One region of the Aneurinibacillus uraniidurans genome, then DNA from elsewhere that is predicted to be linked to it. Evidence: riboswitches for the same ligand, from Rfam matches in the RefSeq annotation. Region 1 holds a riboswitch; each other region holds the start of a gene.
What was found. Region 1 has a riboswitch for S-adenosylmethionine ahead of PO771_RS16315 (2,3-diketo-5-methylthiopentyl-1-phosphate enolase). Riboswitches for the same ligand answer to the same signal wherever they lie in the genome.
Positions count from the first base shown of each region.

Region 2: another riboswitch for S-adenosylmethionine. It lies ahead of metX (homoserine O-acetyltransferase MetX); the one in region 1 lies ahead of PO771_RS16315 (2,3-diketo-5-methylthiopentyl-1-phosphate enolase).
Region 3: another riboswitch for S-adenosylmethionine. It lies ahead of PO771_RS03130 (sugar ABC transporter substrate-binding protein); the one in region 1 lies ahead of PO771_RS16315 (2,3-diketo-5-methylthiopentyl-1-phosphate enolase).

Region 1 covers NZ_CP116902.1:3,263,993-3,268,201, forward strand. Annotated here, with positions in the region: gene PO771_RS16310 (FUSC family protein) at 116-1,183, shown strand; SAM riboswitch class I at 1,251-1,373, shown strand; gene PO771_RS16315 (2,3-diketo-5-methylthiopentyl-1-phosphate enolase) at 1,465-2,658, shown strand; gene PO771_RS16320 (MtnX-like HAD-IB family phosphatase) at 2,660-3,337, shown strand; gene PO771_RS16325 (methylthioribulose 1-phosphate dehydratase) at 3,334-3,981, shown strand; gene PO771_RS16330 (1,2-dihydroxy-3-keto-5-methylthiopentene dioxygenase) at 4,013-4,209, shown strand, end outside.
Region 2 covers NZ_CP116902.1:719,129-723,337, reverse strand. Annotated here, with positions in the region: gene sdhA (succinate dehydrogenase flavoprotein subunit) at 1-511, opposite strand, end outside; gene PO771_RS03660 (succinate dehydrogenase cytochrome b558 subunit) at 523-1,173, opposite strand; gene metX (homoserine O-acetyltransferase MetX) at 1,455-2,564, opposite strand; SAM riboswitch class I at 2,667-2,776, opposite strand; gene PO771_RS03650 (biotin transporter BioY) at 2,912-3,490, shown strand; gene PO771_RS03645 (aspartate kinase) at 3,564-4,209, opposite strand, start outside.
Region 3 covers NZ_CP116902.1:605,755-609,963, reverse strand. Annotated here, with positions in the region: gene PO771_RS03135 (sugar ABC transporter ATP-binding protein) at 1-1,298, opposite strand, end outside; gene PO771_RS03130 (sugar ABC transporter substrate-binding protein) at 1,377-2,438, opposite strand; SAM riboswitch class I at 2,528-2,636, opposite strand; SAM riboswitch class I at 3,144-3,250, shown strand; gene mtnK (S-methyl-5-thioribose kinase) at 3,322-4,209, shown strand, end outside.

The sequences.
Region 1 (4,209 bases):
GCAGCCGCTCTCTCCCAGGAGCGGTTGCCTTTGTTTTTTCATCTAAATAAACTCCTTACTTCTATCCATATTTCGTGGTACTATACATTATTAGACAACTATATAGGGAGGATCTATGCGAGTCGGAGCCCGTATTATCAAAACAGCCATTGCCCTCATCGTCGCTCTGTTCGTCTGCAACTGGTTCGAACTAAAGCCACCAGCCCTTGCTGCAATTGCTGCTACGCTCAGTATTCAGCCGACACTGTACCGCACCTGGAAGCAATTACGTGAACAGTTAGAAGCAAATGCAATCGGAGCTGTGCTCGGTGTGGCTGCTGCGTATTATCTAGGGTCAGAACCGATCATTGTCGGTGTCGTCGTCATGATCGTCATTCTGATTAATTTACGCTTAAAACTCGAAGAGAGTCTTGTTCTTAGTATCGTAACGGTTGTATCTGTTATGGAGACACAGACAGGCAACGATTTGATGTTTGCCTGGAACCGTTTTTCTCTAACTGTCATCGGGATTTTCTCTGCGGCACTCGTGAATGCCGTATTCTTGCCACCTCGCTATGAGAAGCGCCTGCTTGACGAGGTAACAAAACTAAGTGAGAAATTCTCCTTGCTTATGCGAACACTGATCCATAATGAAATGGAAGAAAAAGCGTTCCGGACGGAAAAAATCAAGATTAAAACAGGATTTAAAAGCGTAGAAACACTATATGACTTATACACAGAAGAAGTAACTCGCTTCCGCAAAGTTACATATTCTAGCAGCAAAAAACTGGTCATATTCCGACAGATGCTGGTCGTACTCTATAAGGAAATGGATATGCTTCGCACCTTTGAACGGCATATTTATTCTTCCTTCGAGACGGATCATCATTTGTTCCCACTCATCCAGAAACAGATTGAAGAATTAACTACGTATCACCAGGACATTCTCATGCTGTATGAGGGAGTACTCAAGCCGCGTGATACCGGTCAGATGCCAGAGCCCATTTATGAAGAAAACCAACGTCTCCTGCATGAATTCATGTCCCTCTATCCAAAAGTTAAACATACACCTGAGGAAGAAGATGACGGACACTGGCTCCATTTGTTCCCGGTCGTATCCGAGATGCTCGAGTATGCCAATCAACTCGAACATTTAAACAAGCTTGTATACGCGTATCACACACATACCGGGGAAGAAAATTAAAAAAGATAGTTGACACATTATTCTTTACCACTTAGAATTTGAAATATAATTTCAAATCGTACGAAAACGCTTATCGCGAGAAGGCTGAGGGACTGGCCCTATGACGCCCGGCAACCTGCCAGCTCACCATTCTTGGTGAAAAGGAAAGGTGCTAATTCCTACAGAATGAGTTCATTCTGAAAGATAAGATTGACGCCTTATTTTGTATGTTAGCGCCCTCTTTCTTTCTGAAGGAGGGCGTTTTTTGTATACCATTCCGTGAGAAAGGCTGGTTATAAACTATGAGTGAATTCATTACGGTAACGTATCAGACAGAAGGTAAAGATTTATATAAAAAAGCACAGGGCATCGCGGTCGGTATGACGGTCGGCAGCTGGACTGATCTCCCACTTGCCCGCCAGGAACTGCTCGCACCCTATCTTGGAAGTGTAGCGGATGTTCAGATTGAGCGCGAAGTAAATGGCATCCAGCAAGGAACAATTGCGATCAATTATCCGGCTGGCAACATTACAGCCGATATTCCGGCTCTGCTCACAACCGTGTTCGGCAAACTGTCGATGGATGGAAAAATCAAACTGCTCGATATTGAATTCCCACCTTCCCTGCTTGCTCAATTTCCTGGACCAAAATTCGGCATTACAGGCATCCGAGAGAAACTTGGTGTGTACGATCGTCCACTTCTGATGAGCATCTTTAAATCATGTCTCGGCCTACCGCTTGAAGACCTGGAAACACAGTTCGCCGCGCAAATTGAAGGTGGAGTGGATCTTGTCAAAGACGACGAAATCTTTTTTGTTGATGATCGCGCTCCGCTAAAAGAACGTCTGGCTGCTTATAACCGAATCATCGAACAGGCTGGACGCCCTGTGCTGTACGCAGCCAATCTGACTGGTCCAGTACATGAAATTGTTGACCGTGCCAAATATGCGATTGAGAACGGAGCAAACTGCCTGCTGCTGAATGTGCTGCCATATGGCTTCGAAATTTTGCATCGTCTTGCTGCTGACCCGGATATTACCGTGCCGCTGATGGCGCATCCATCACTTGCAGGTGCTTTCTATCAAGCAGCGGACTACGGCATCGCCTCTCCGCTCCTGCTTGGTAAGCTAAACCGTCTTGCAGGTGCAGACTTCATTCTATATCCATCTCCGTATGGCTCGGTAGCACTCGAACGTGAAGAAGCACTGGCTATCGCTGACCACGCCCGGACTAAACAAAGCGCAGGTGCTCCGGCCTTCCCGGTTCCATCTGCTGGCATTCACCCGGGTCTTGTGCCGCAACTATATGAAGATTTCGGCACAGATGTCATCATTAATGCAGGCGGCGGTGTACATGGTCATCCGAATGGAGCGGCTGACGGTGGTCGAGCGTTCCGTGCTGCCATCGACGCAGTCGTAAATGGGCAGACATTGCGAGAAGCAGCTGCAAATAACGCTCCGCTTGCAGTTGCGCTCGATAAGTGGGGTGGCGCATAACATGAGTAAAAAAATTGTGATCTTTTGCGACTTTGACGGCACGATTACTGAGAAAGACAACATTATTGATATCATGGCTGAATTCGCTCCGCCAGAATGGAAAAGTATCGTAGATGATATGTTTGCTAAAAAACAAAGTCTGCGTGCTGGCGTCCATGCGCTTTTCGCTCTGATCTCCAGTGAGAAGCGTCAGGAGATGACTGACTTCGTATTACAGCGCGCCGTCGTTCGACCTGGTTTCGGAGAATTCGTCGACTTCTGTCATACGCATGAAATCGAACTGCTTGTGACAAGCAACGGCATCGACTTCTTCATTGAACCGATTCTTGCTCCGTATGCAGATCGTATTCCGAAAATTTATTGCAATAAGGCAGACTTCACAGGCGAATATGTTAACATCATCTATCCATATACATGTGATGAGCACTGTGATGTGGACTGCGGCATGTGTAAAACAACTGTGAATCGCAGCTATCGTAGCGATGACTATTTCAAAGTCGTGATCGGAGACAGCATTACCGACCTAGAAGGGGCAAAAATTGCTGATGCGGTGATCGCTCGTGCGTATCTGGAAGAAAAGTGCGAAGAGCTTGGTATTGCATACGACCGCTTTGCTGATTTTTATGACTGTATCGACGCACTGAAACGACTTCACGTAAAAACGGAGGGAGCATCATGAGCACATTCACACATGAAGCCCGCCAACTTGCATTTCAACAGTTGGATCAGGCCAAACTTACCTTCGCCGCCCGAGGCTGGTTCCCCGGTACAAGTGGCAATCTATCAGTCAAAATCAGCTCTTCTCCCCTGCTAGTTGCCGTAACAGCCAGCGGAAAGGATAAAACCCTCTCGACGCCAAATGATTACCTTGTCGTCGATGCTGAAAACAAGCCGTACGAAACGACGTCGCTTAAACCGTCGGCTGAAACACAAATTCATACCGCAATCTATCGTAACATTCCGAAAGCAGGAGCTGTATTCCATGTTCATACGATTGCAAACAATCTCATCTCTGAGCTATACGGCGATGTCGGCTATGTAACCTTGCGTGATCAGGAGCTGATCAAAGGTCTCGGAATTTGGGAAGAAGGTGCCGAGATTCGCATCCCGATCGTCGAAAACTATGCGGATATCCCAAAACTTGCGAATGCTGTGGAAAATGTTCTCGATCCACGCATCCCTGGAGTCTTAATTCGCAACCATGGCATTTATGCCTGGGGCGGCAATGACTTCGAAGCAAAACGTCACCTTGAATCATTTGAATTTTTGTTCTCGTATCATCTTCAGTGGCTGCAAGTGCGCCACTTAGCCGTACAGGCATAATCCTATTACTTTTATACAGGGGGTAGTAACGATGGCATACATTACATTCCGTGATACACAGGAGCAAATCGTAAAAGGACACGAAGTTGCTCAGTATCTGCAAACACAAGATGTTATTTATGAAAATTGGGGTGTGGAGCGTCTAACTGGTGAACTGAAAGAAAACTACACGCTCACTGATGAACAAAAACAACAAATCATCGAATCATTCCGCCCAGAAATCGCTGA
Region 2 (4,209 bases), 1.3 Mb from region 1:
ATGTACCTTGCTCATCTACAACAGCGGACAGGAATTCCCATCCTTCGTATTTCGTAACAAGACCATTTACTTCCCAGCGGCGAACTTGCTCGTCCAACGCATACAGAAGCTGCTGACCTGTTGTTGCACCAGCAAATGCTGTACGGTGGTGTTGCGTACCCCCGAAACGACGGAAGTCGATCAGACCTTCTGGCGTACGGTTGAACATAACGCCCATACGGTCGAACATATAAATGATACCAGGTGCTGCATCACACATTGCTTTAACTGGCGGTTGGTTCGCAAGGAAGTCGCCACCATAAATGGTATCATCGAAGTGAATCCACGGGGAATCGCCTTCCCCTTTTGTATTAACTGCCCCATTAATACCGCCCTGTGCACAAACAGAGTGGGAGCGTTTTACCGGAACAAGTGAGAACAACTCAACCGGATAACCGGCTTCCGCAGCTTTAATAGTCGCCATGAGGCCTGCGAGACCGCCACCGACTACGATGATTTTACCTTTACTCATGCTCTAACCCCCTATTTCTGAATGGCCTGAGCCACATCAACCGGATTCGCAAATGCAAACAGCGCCATCAGACCCATGGCAGACATCAGTACGAAAATCGCCATTGTCACATATGTAGAGATGCGCTGTGCACGCGGACCGACTGTAATGCCCCAGCTAACTGCAAAGCTCCAGAGACCGTTCGCGAAATGGAACACGGCAGAAAGAAGGCCGATGATGTAAAATGCAAGCATTACCTTGTTCGCGAGAATGTCATTCATGAGTGTAAAGAGACCGTTGGCATCTGTTTTGCCGATCAGCATTTGGATTTTTGTTTCGTATACGTGCCAGGTAATAAAGATGAGAGTAATTACGCCCGTAACGCGCTGCAGCATGAACATTGTGTTACGGAAATAGCCGTAGTTGCCAACGTTGTTTTTTGCTTGGAAAGCAATGTACAAACCATAAATACCATGGTACAAAATCGGTAAGAAAATAAACAGAATTTCAATCAATGCGAGGAACGGAAGTCCCTCCATGACTTGTACGCGCTCCAGGAAGGCTGGCTCGCCGCGTGTTGCGTAATAGTTCACAAGTAAGTGAACGAACAGGAAGCCCCCAATCGGAACTACGCCGAGTAGGGAGTGAAGTTTACGGTTGAAAAAATGACGATGATTCATCATTTTCATATTCCCCCTTTCATAATGGTACCCTCTGGTTTTTCTAGTTTGGCATTTTTTTCACAAATTCATGCTTGTTGGCTACTCTCTCCTGCCACTATAAAACTATAAAATCCTCTCTCTCTCCACTCCTCCTTCGCCTCTGCGGCAGTCTCTGACATGAAGAAAAGCTCCCTGTGAAGGAAGCCTATGAAAATGAAGACTTTGTGACAAATTCATTTTACTCTCTGGAGGGGTTAGCGTCAAGGAAACCTCTGATAGAAATTGTCGAAATTAATCGATAATCAATAGGGAGCAGCGGCCTGCTTGCACACCCTTACATACTGCTCGTTCAGATAGGATTCTACCAACGGTCCGATCTTCACAAATTCGACAAGAAAGCCATCATGGCCATAAATGGAATCAATGTAGTGATATTCCACATTTTTTCCAGCTACCTCCATCATCGCCACTACTTCTTCCTGATGATCAGCCGGATACAATAAATCATCAGAAATCGCAATCGAAAGGACATGCGCCTGGATGCCTTCAATCGCCTTCTTAATCCCGCCACGATTGCGTCCGATATCATGAGAGTCCATCGCTTTTAACAAATACAAGTAGCTGTTAGCGTCAAACCGATCGACCAGTTTCTGTCCGTGGTAGCGCAAATAGCTCTCGATTTGGAAAGTGGAGTCAAATTTCGTCACATCTCCCTTATCATCTTTCAGACGGCGACCAAATCGGTATTCAAATAAATCTGCGGTTCGATACGTGATCATCCCAAGCATCCGGGCGATAGACAGCCCATTTACCGGCCCTTTTCCTGGGTAATAATGTCCACACTGCCAGTTCGGGTCAGATAAAATTGCCTGTCTGCCGACATCATTATATGCGATCGCCACAGCTGACAAACGAGCACAAGTTGCAATCGGAACGACAACTTCCATCATCTCTGGATACGATGCAGCCCATTCAAATACTTGCATTCCTCCCATCGATCCACCGATTACCGCAAATAACTTATTAATCCCAAGCTGCCGTACCAATTCATACTGTACCTGCACCATATCCCGAATCGTTACAACGGGAAAGTCAGCTCCGTACGGCGTATTAGACTCTGGATGAAGCGAGGCTGGGCCTGTCGTTCCTGCACAGCCGCCTAATACATTAGACGTAATGACAAAATATCGATTTGTGTCTACATATCGACCTGGCCCAATTAATCCTTCCCACCAACCTGGTGTTTCTTCGTCCCCTACCGCCTTCGCATCCCCTGTCAGTGCATGGCAAATGAGAATGGCATTGTTTCTCTCCGCATTCAGCGTCCCACTTGTTTCATACGCTACCTTTACCTGCCTAATTGTCTCCCCACATTCTAAAGTGATGCTTGAAAGCACCATCGTCTTTTCCATTATATCTGTCACTCCTTCCGAGCTTTTTCCGCTGCATCCATGAAAAAAGAAAAACCCTCTTCTTTATCGAAAAGAAGAGGGGCGTATGCCGATCCAGACCTCCTCTTATCTTCCAGAACAATACGTCCTGCTGGAATTGGCACCTTATCCGCATACTACTGCGGGGTTGCCGGGCTTCATCGGGCCAGTCCCTCCACCTCTCTAGATAAGAGCTATTCAGTTTTTTCAGTCTTTAATAATTATTTACAATACTACGTGCTTTAGAAAGCAATGTCAATATTGACAGTTCAGCACTACACTATGTAAACTCTAAATAAAATAAAGTTAACAAAAAGAGGGGACATACCATGCAAAGTCAACGTTTGAAAATGATGCTTCTTTCGGCCTTATTTTGCGCGATTATTTCTGTATGTGCACAGCTATCTATTTCTTTCCTCCCAATGGTTCCGTTCACGATGCAAAACTTTGCGATCGCTCTTGCCGTAATTATTCTCGGACAGAGATACGGAACACTGGCAGTATTGTTGTATATCCTGCTTGGCGCGATTGGGGTTCCGGTATTCGCTCAGTTTAAAAGCGGGGCGGCCGTGCTCATCGGTCCAACAGGCGGCTATTTGATTGGTTACATTGCCGCTGCACTCGTGATGGGCATGATGCTCAAGCGGGATAACCTAACAGTTGTCCGCGCTTTTCTTGCTAATGTAGTGGGCCTGGTTATTATTTATGCGTTTGGTGTCGCACAGCTTAAACTAGTTGCCCACCTGACATGGAACAAAGCGATTGCTCTTGGGATGACTCCGTTTATCGCACCTGATCTACTCAAAATTGCACTTGCGTCTTATGTCGGCGTTCTGGTCATCCGTCGCCTGAAAGCTGCGGGGCTTATGCCATCACATGCCCAGTCAAAAGCAGAACACGCCGCATAGTACGATTCAGCACACCTTATACACCATAGCAAAAGGCCGGTCCAAGAGACCGGCCTTTTGCTATGAATCTTCGTTATTGTGCGGAATGTACAACTGCGCGTTCTACTACGTCAAGCCCAAATGACGTATGCAGGCTGCGAACGGCATTTTCCATTTGCTCAAGCGGTACAACACACGATACTTTGATCTCGGATGTCGATACCATTTTGATTTCAATGCCTGCCTCTGCCAGACAGCGGAACATCTGAGCCGCTACTCCCGGATTGGTAATCATACCTGCACCTACGATGGATACTTTAGCCAGTTCTTCTTCCGCGACCGCATAGCCAAAGTGCAGATTTTCTTTTTCACGCAACAAAATTTGCAGCGTCCGCTTTACTTCATCTCCACTTACTGAAAATGAAACATTCGTTGTATCTGCCTCGTACGCACTCTGAATGATCACGTCCACGTTAATATGCTCGTCAGCCAGTGTAGTAAAGAGCTTCGACATCGTATCCACCTGGACCGGCATGTCTGCCACTGTAATTTTCGCTACGTTTTTATCATGAGCGACTCCGCTAATAATCAGTCCTTGTTCCATATCTGCTTCCTCCTGTACTCGTGTTCCTTCTTCATGACCAAAACTAGAGCGTACTACAAGCGGTACCCCATATTGTTTAGCGCATTCAACCGCTCGCGGGTGCAGCACGCCAGCACCGAGTGTAGCTAATTCAAGC
Region 3 (4,209 bases), 1.2 Mb from region 1:
TCGACTCCTTTAGTCGGCTCATCGAACAAAAACACATCGGCATCTGTCGCCAGCCATTTACCAATCACGACTTTTTGCTGGTTGCCACCGCTTAAAAATCCCACGGTTTCTTCTTCATGCGGCGTTTTAATTCCAAGGTCAGTAATCATCGCCTGGGCATGTGCTTTTTCCCGACTTCGCTGAACGAATCCGCTTCGACTAAACGCTTTAAGCACGGGTAGCGTGAGATTCGTCCGTACACTCTCCGTTACAAGAATGCCTTCTTTGCGTCGCTCTTCTGGTACGAGCACGATACCGGCTTTTACTGCATCCGCCGGTTCGCGCAGGCGCACGGCATTGCCGCGCAACAAAATCTCTCCTCCATCCGCTGCATCTGCACCGAATAAGAGACGGGATAATTCTGTTTTACCGGCACCCACTAATCCGACAACCCCCACAATTTCGCCGCTTCGCACCGTAAAATCTACTCCGCGTACCCTGGTACCTCGACGCAGTTCTCGCACATCAAGTAACGTCTCACCAATGACCGTCTTCACTTTTGGGTATTCTTCGGTAAAGGATGCACCGAGCATCGCTTCGACAATTTCTGGAATGTCAATATCCGTTTTTGCCTTCGTCCAAATATGGCAGCCATCGCGCATAACGGTAACGGTGTCACATATCTGCATAATTTCTGGAAGACGGTGTGAGATGAAAATACAAGCAACATCCTCGTCTTTCAATTGATTCATAATCCGGAACAGACGCTCTGCCTCCTCAATGCTTAAAGGGGCTGTTGGCTCGTCGAAAATCACGCATTTCGCCTGTTGTGACACCGCTCGAGCAATAAGGACAATCTGTTTCTCCGAAAGCGTTAACTCCTCCACCTTCTTACGCACCGGAATCTCGTAGCCAATCCTACGTAAAATGTCGTCCGCCTCTTTATACATGGAGCCCCAGTTCAGAAAACGACGTCTGCCACGTTCTGGTCCTCGGTCGAGTAAAATATTTTCCGCCACGGTCAGTGATGGAACGAGCGCTGTATCTACTTCCTGATACACACAGTGGATGCCCTGTGCCTTAGCATCTGCCGGGCTGCTAATTGATAGCGTCTGTCCATCGAGTTCAATCATCCCGCCATCTGTCTGATACGCGCCGGAAAGTATTTTCATCAGTGTACTTTTTCCTGCTCCATTTGCGCCGAGCAGCGCATGAATGTGACCAGCCTGTACGGTCAGGCTAACGCCCTGAAGTGCTGGCACGCCGGAAAACGATTTTGTAATGTCTGTCATGATAAGACGTGCTGCCTGCTGTGCCATCTTGTCTCCCCCTTGCTGGTTCTCGGATAAGGAATGTGCCCCACCTGCTTGATAAAAGTAGGCAGGGCCTCCCCTAGCTTATTTTTTCATCCAGTCTGCTATGCCTTGCGTGCTGTTGCCCCACGCTTTGATATGCTGACTCAGTTGATCGGTTGTTACTTTTTCTTTCGGAAGTTCTTCACGATTAACTACTACCGGGTTTAGCACCACATTATCCGGTGTTTTATCGCCATGAATTTTTTGTGCCGCATATCGCACTTGTACACGTCCGATGTCTTTCGGGTCTACCGCTGCTGATGTTACCCATGGACCATTCGGATTTTGGATCATCTGTAGATCTTCGTCGCTCATGTCGATGCCGTATACTTTAATGTCCGTACGTCCAGCTTGCTCGATCGCACGAGTTGCACCTTTTGCGAATTCATCCCACGCTGCCCATACTGCGGTGATCTCACCTTTGTTCGGGTATTTTTTCAGAATCGCTTCCATCTGTGCCTGTGTATCCAGTGCTGTGTTTTGTGTTGCCGCACCGAATGTGGCTACTTCTTTGATACCAGGGTTGCTAGCCATAAATTCTTTGTAAGCAGCCTGACGACGTTCCATCGGTGCGTAGCCCGCTACCCAGATTTTTACGATGTTAGCTTTGCCACCTGCATCTTTTGCGAGTTTATCCAGCGTTAATTTTGTCAGTTGCTTATCGTCTTGCTGCAGAACCGTTACGCCCGGAGCTTTAACGTCGGCATCGAATACGACAACCGGAATGTGTTTGGCAACAGCATTTTGTACCCCATTTAGCAGAGCGGCAGGTGTACCGTGGTCAATCAAAATCGCATCAAACTTCTGGTTAATGGCTGCATCCAGATTAGAAGACATACGTCCAAGATCGTTATCCGCTGCAAACACCGTTACCTGTCCGCCGAATTTTTCAGCTTCTGTTTTGACCCCACTAATGTACTGAGAAGAAAAGGTACCGAGATTTTGCTGCATAACAAGCGCGATCCGCTTTCCTGCAAGTGGCCCTGTTGCGGCTTCTTTCTTTTCACCTGTTCCGCCAGCCGGTTGTTGGCCGCATCCTGCTGCGAACGCTGCCAGTAGCGTAATCAGCAGAACGGCAATGAGTTGTTTTGTCTTTGTTACCATGCTCATACTCCCCTTTTTACTTGTGATAAATATAAAAGGCCTCTCTTTGGTACACAAAGAGAGGCCCCCACTTATAAAGCATCGGTAGCCTCTCATCTCCCAGGATTACTCCTGCAGGAATTAGCACCTTGCCTGTGCGAACACAGGCAGGTTGCCGGGCATCATCGGGCCAGTCCCTCCGCCTTCTCTCGATGAGAGTCAAAATCGAATTGCGTATGTGATTTGTTGGAACTAATCATAGCGCCTACCAAATTATTCTGTCAACAAGTTTTTTCACAAACTTTTAAAGCAGTGCTTGGAATTCTTGAGCCTGTATAAAGTGTGGCGGCGGGTATGGGAGAAGGAATGAGCAACGCGTAAAAGCGTTCATTGCTCATTCCTTCTCCCATACCGGCATAGCTTTATATAACTCAAAACCAAGCACATCTCTTGATCTTCTAGCTTTTTATTCTTTCACAAAGTAAAACGCAGAGAGAAAAAGTTTCGTTGGTAGAGGGGATGGCAAAAGAGAACGAACCCGTCCTTTTGTTTTCCCTACCCAGCTTTTTCTCCAGTAGAGCGAATCAGGATGGCAACCCCAGCGTTTATCCCCTCTGAGTTTTTACCATCCCCTCCGCCACCACCAAGCTTTTTTACTCTCACTTTTTTCACTCTCGCGTATTTTCACTCTTGACAAATAATTCGTACGACTGTTACATTTGGATTGACTTATCACGAGATGGTCGAGGGACGGGCCCGATGACACCCGGCAACCTGCTGCATGAACAGTAAGGTGCCAACTCCCGCAGAACAACGGTTCTGAAAGATAAGGATGCACACACATGTACACGTCCCTCTTTCTAACCAAGAGGGGCGTTTTTTGTTTAGAGAGGAGATTGAACTTATGTCCACATACCGTATGCTTACTGAACAAGAAGCAGTAGAATACGCGCGCAACATCCCCGGCTTGTTCCCAGCCGATGCAAAGCTTACAAGCCGTGAAATTGGGGATGGAAACCTAAACTTCGTATTCCATATCCAGGATGAGGTTTCAAACAAAAGCATTATTTTCAAGCAGGCTCTTCCGTATGCACGTGTCGTCGGAGAATCGTGGCCGCTCACACTTGACCGTGCCCGTATCGAAAGCGAAGCATTAATTCTCCAAGATGAGCTATGTCCTGGTTTCGTGCCGAAAGTGTACCACTATGACATCGAAATGGCCCTTACCGTAATGGAAGATTTGTCTGCATACGAAATTATGCGCAAAGGGCTTGTTGCTCGCAAGTATTATCGGAATTTTGCAAATCATATTGGTACTTTTCTGGCGCGCACCTTGTTCCTAACGTCTGATCTGGCATTGCATCCGTACGAGAAGAAACAACGTGTTGTCTCCTTCTCTAATCCTGAATTATGCAAAATTACGGAAGACCTCGTGTTTACCGATCCGTATTACGATGCAGCAACGAACAGCTTCAATCCGCTTATTCGTGAACAAGCAGAAGCACTCTGGCATGATGACGCATTGAAACTGGAAGTCGCAAAGCTGAAAGAAGGCTTTCTCACGCGCACGCAGGCACTGCTGCATGGTGATCTGCATACAGGAAGCATCATGGTAACAGAAGAAGACACGAAAGTTATCGACCCGGAGTTTGCCTACTACGGTCCAATGGGCTTCGATATCGGTGCAGTCATTGCTAACCTGCTGCTGAACTATGTGGCACAGGAAGGTCATGCCACTAATGTGCAGGAACGTGAATCATACCAGGCGTATCTGCTTGATACGATTACAGAC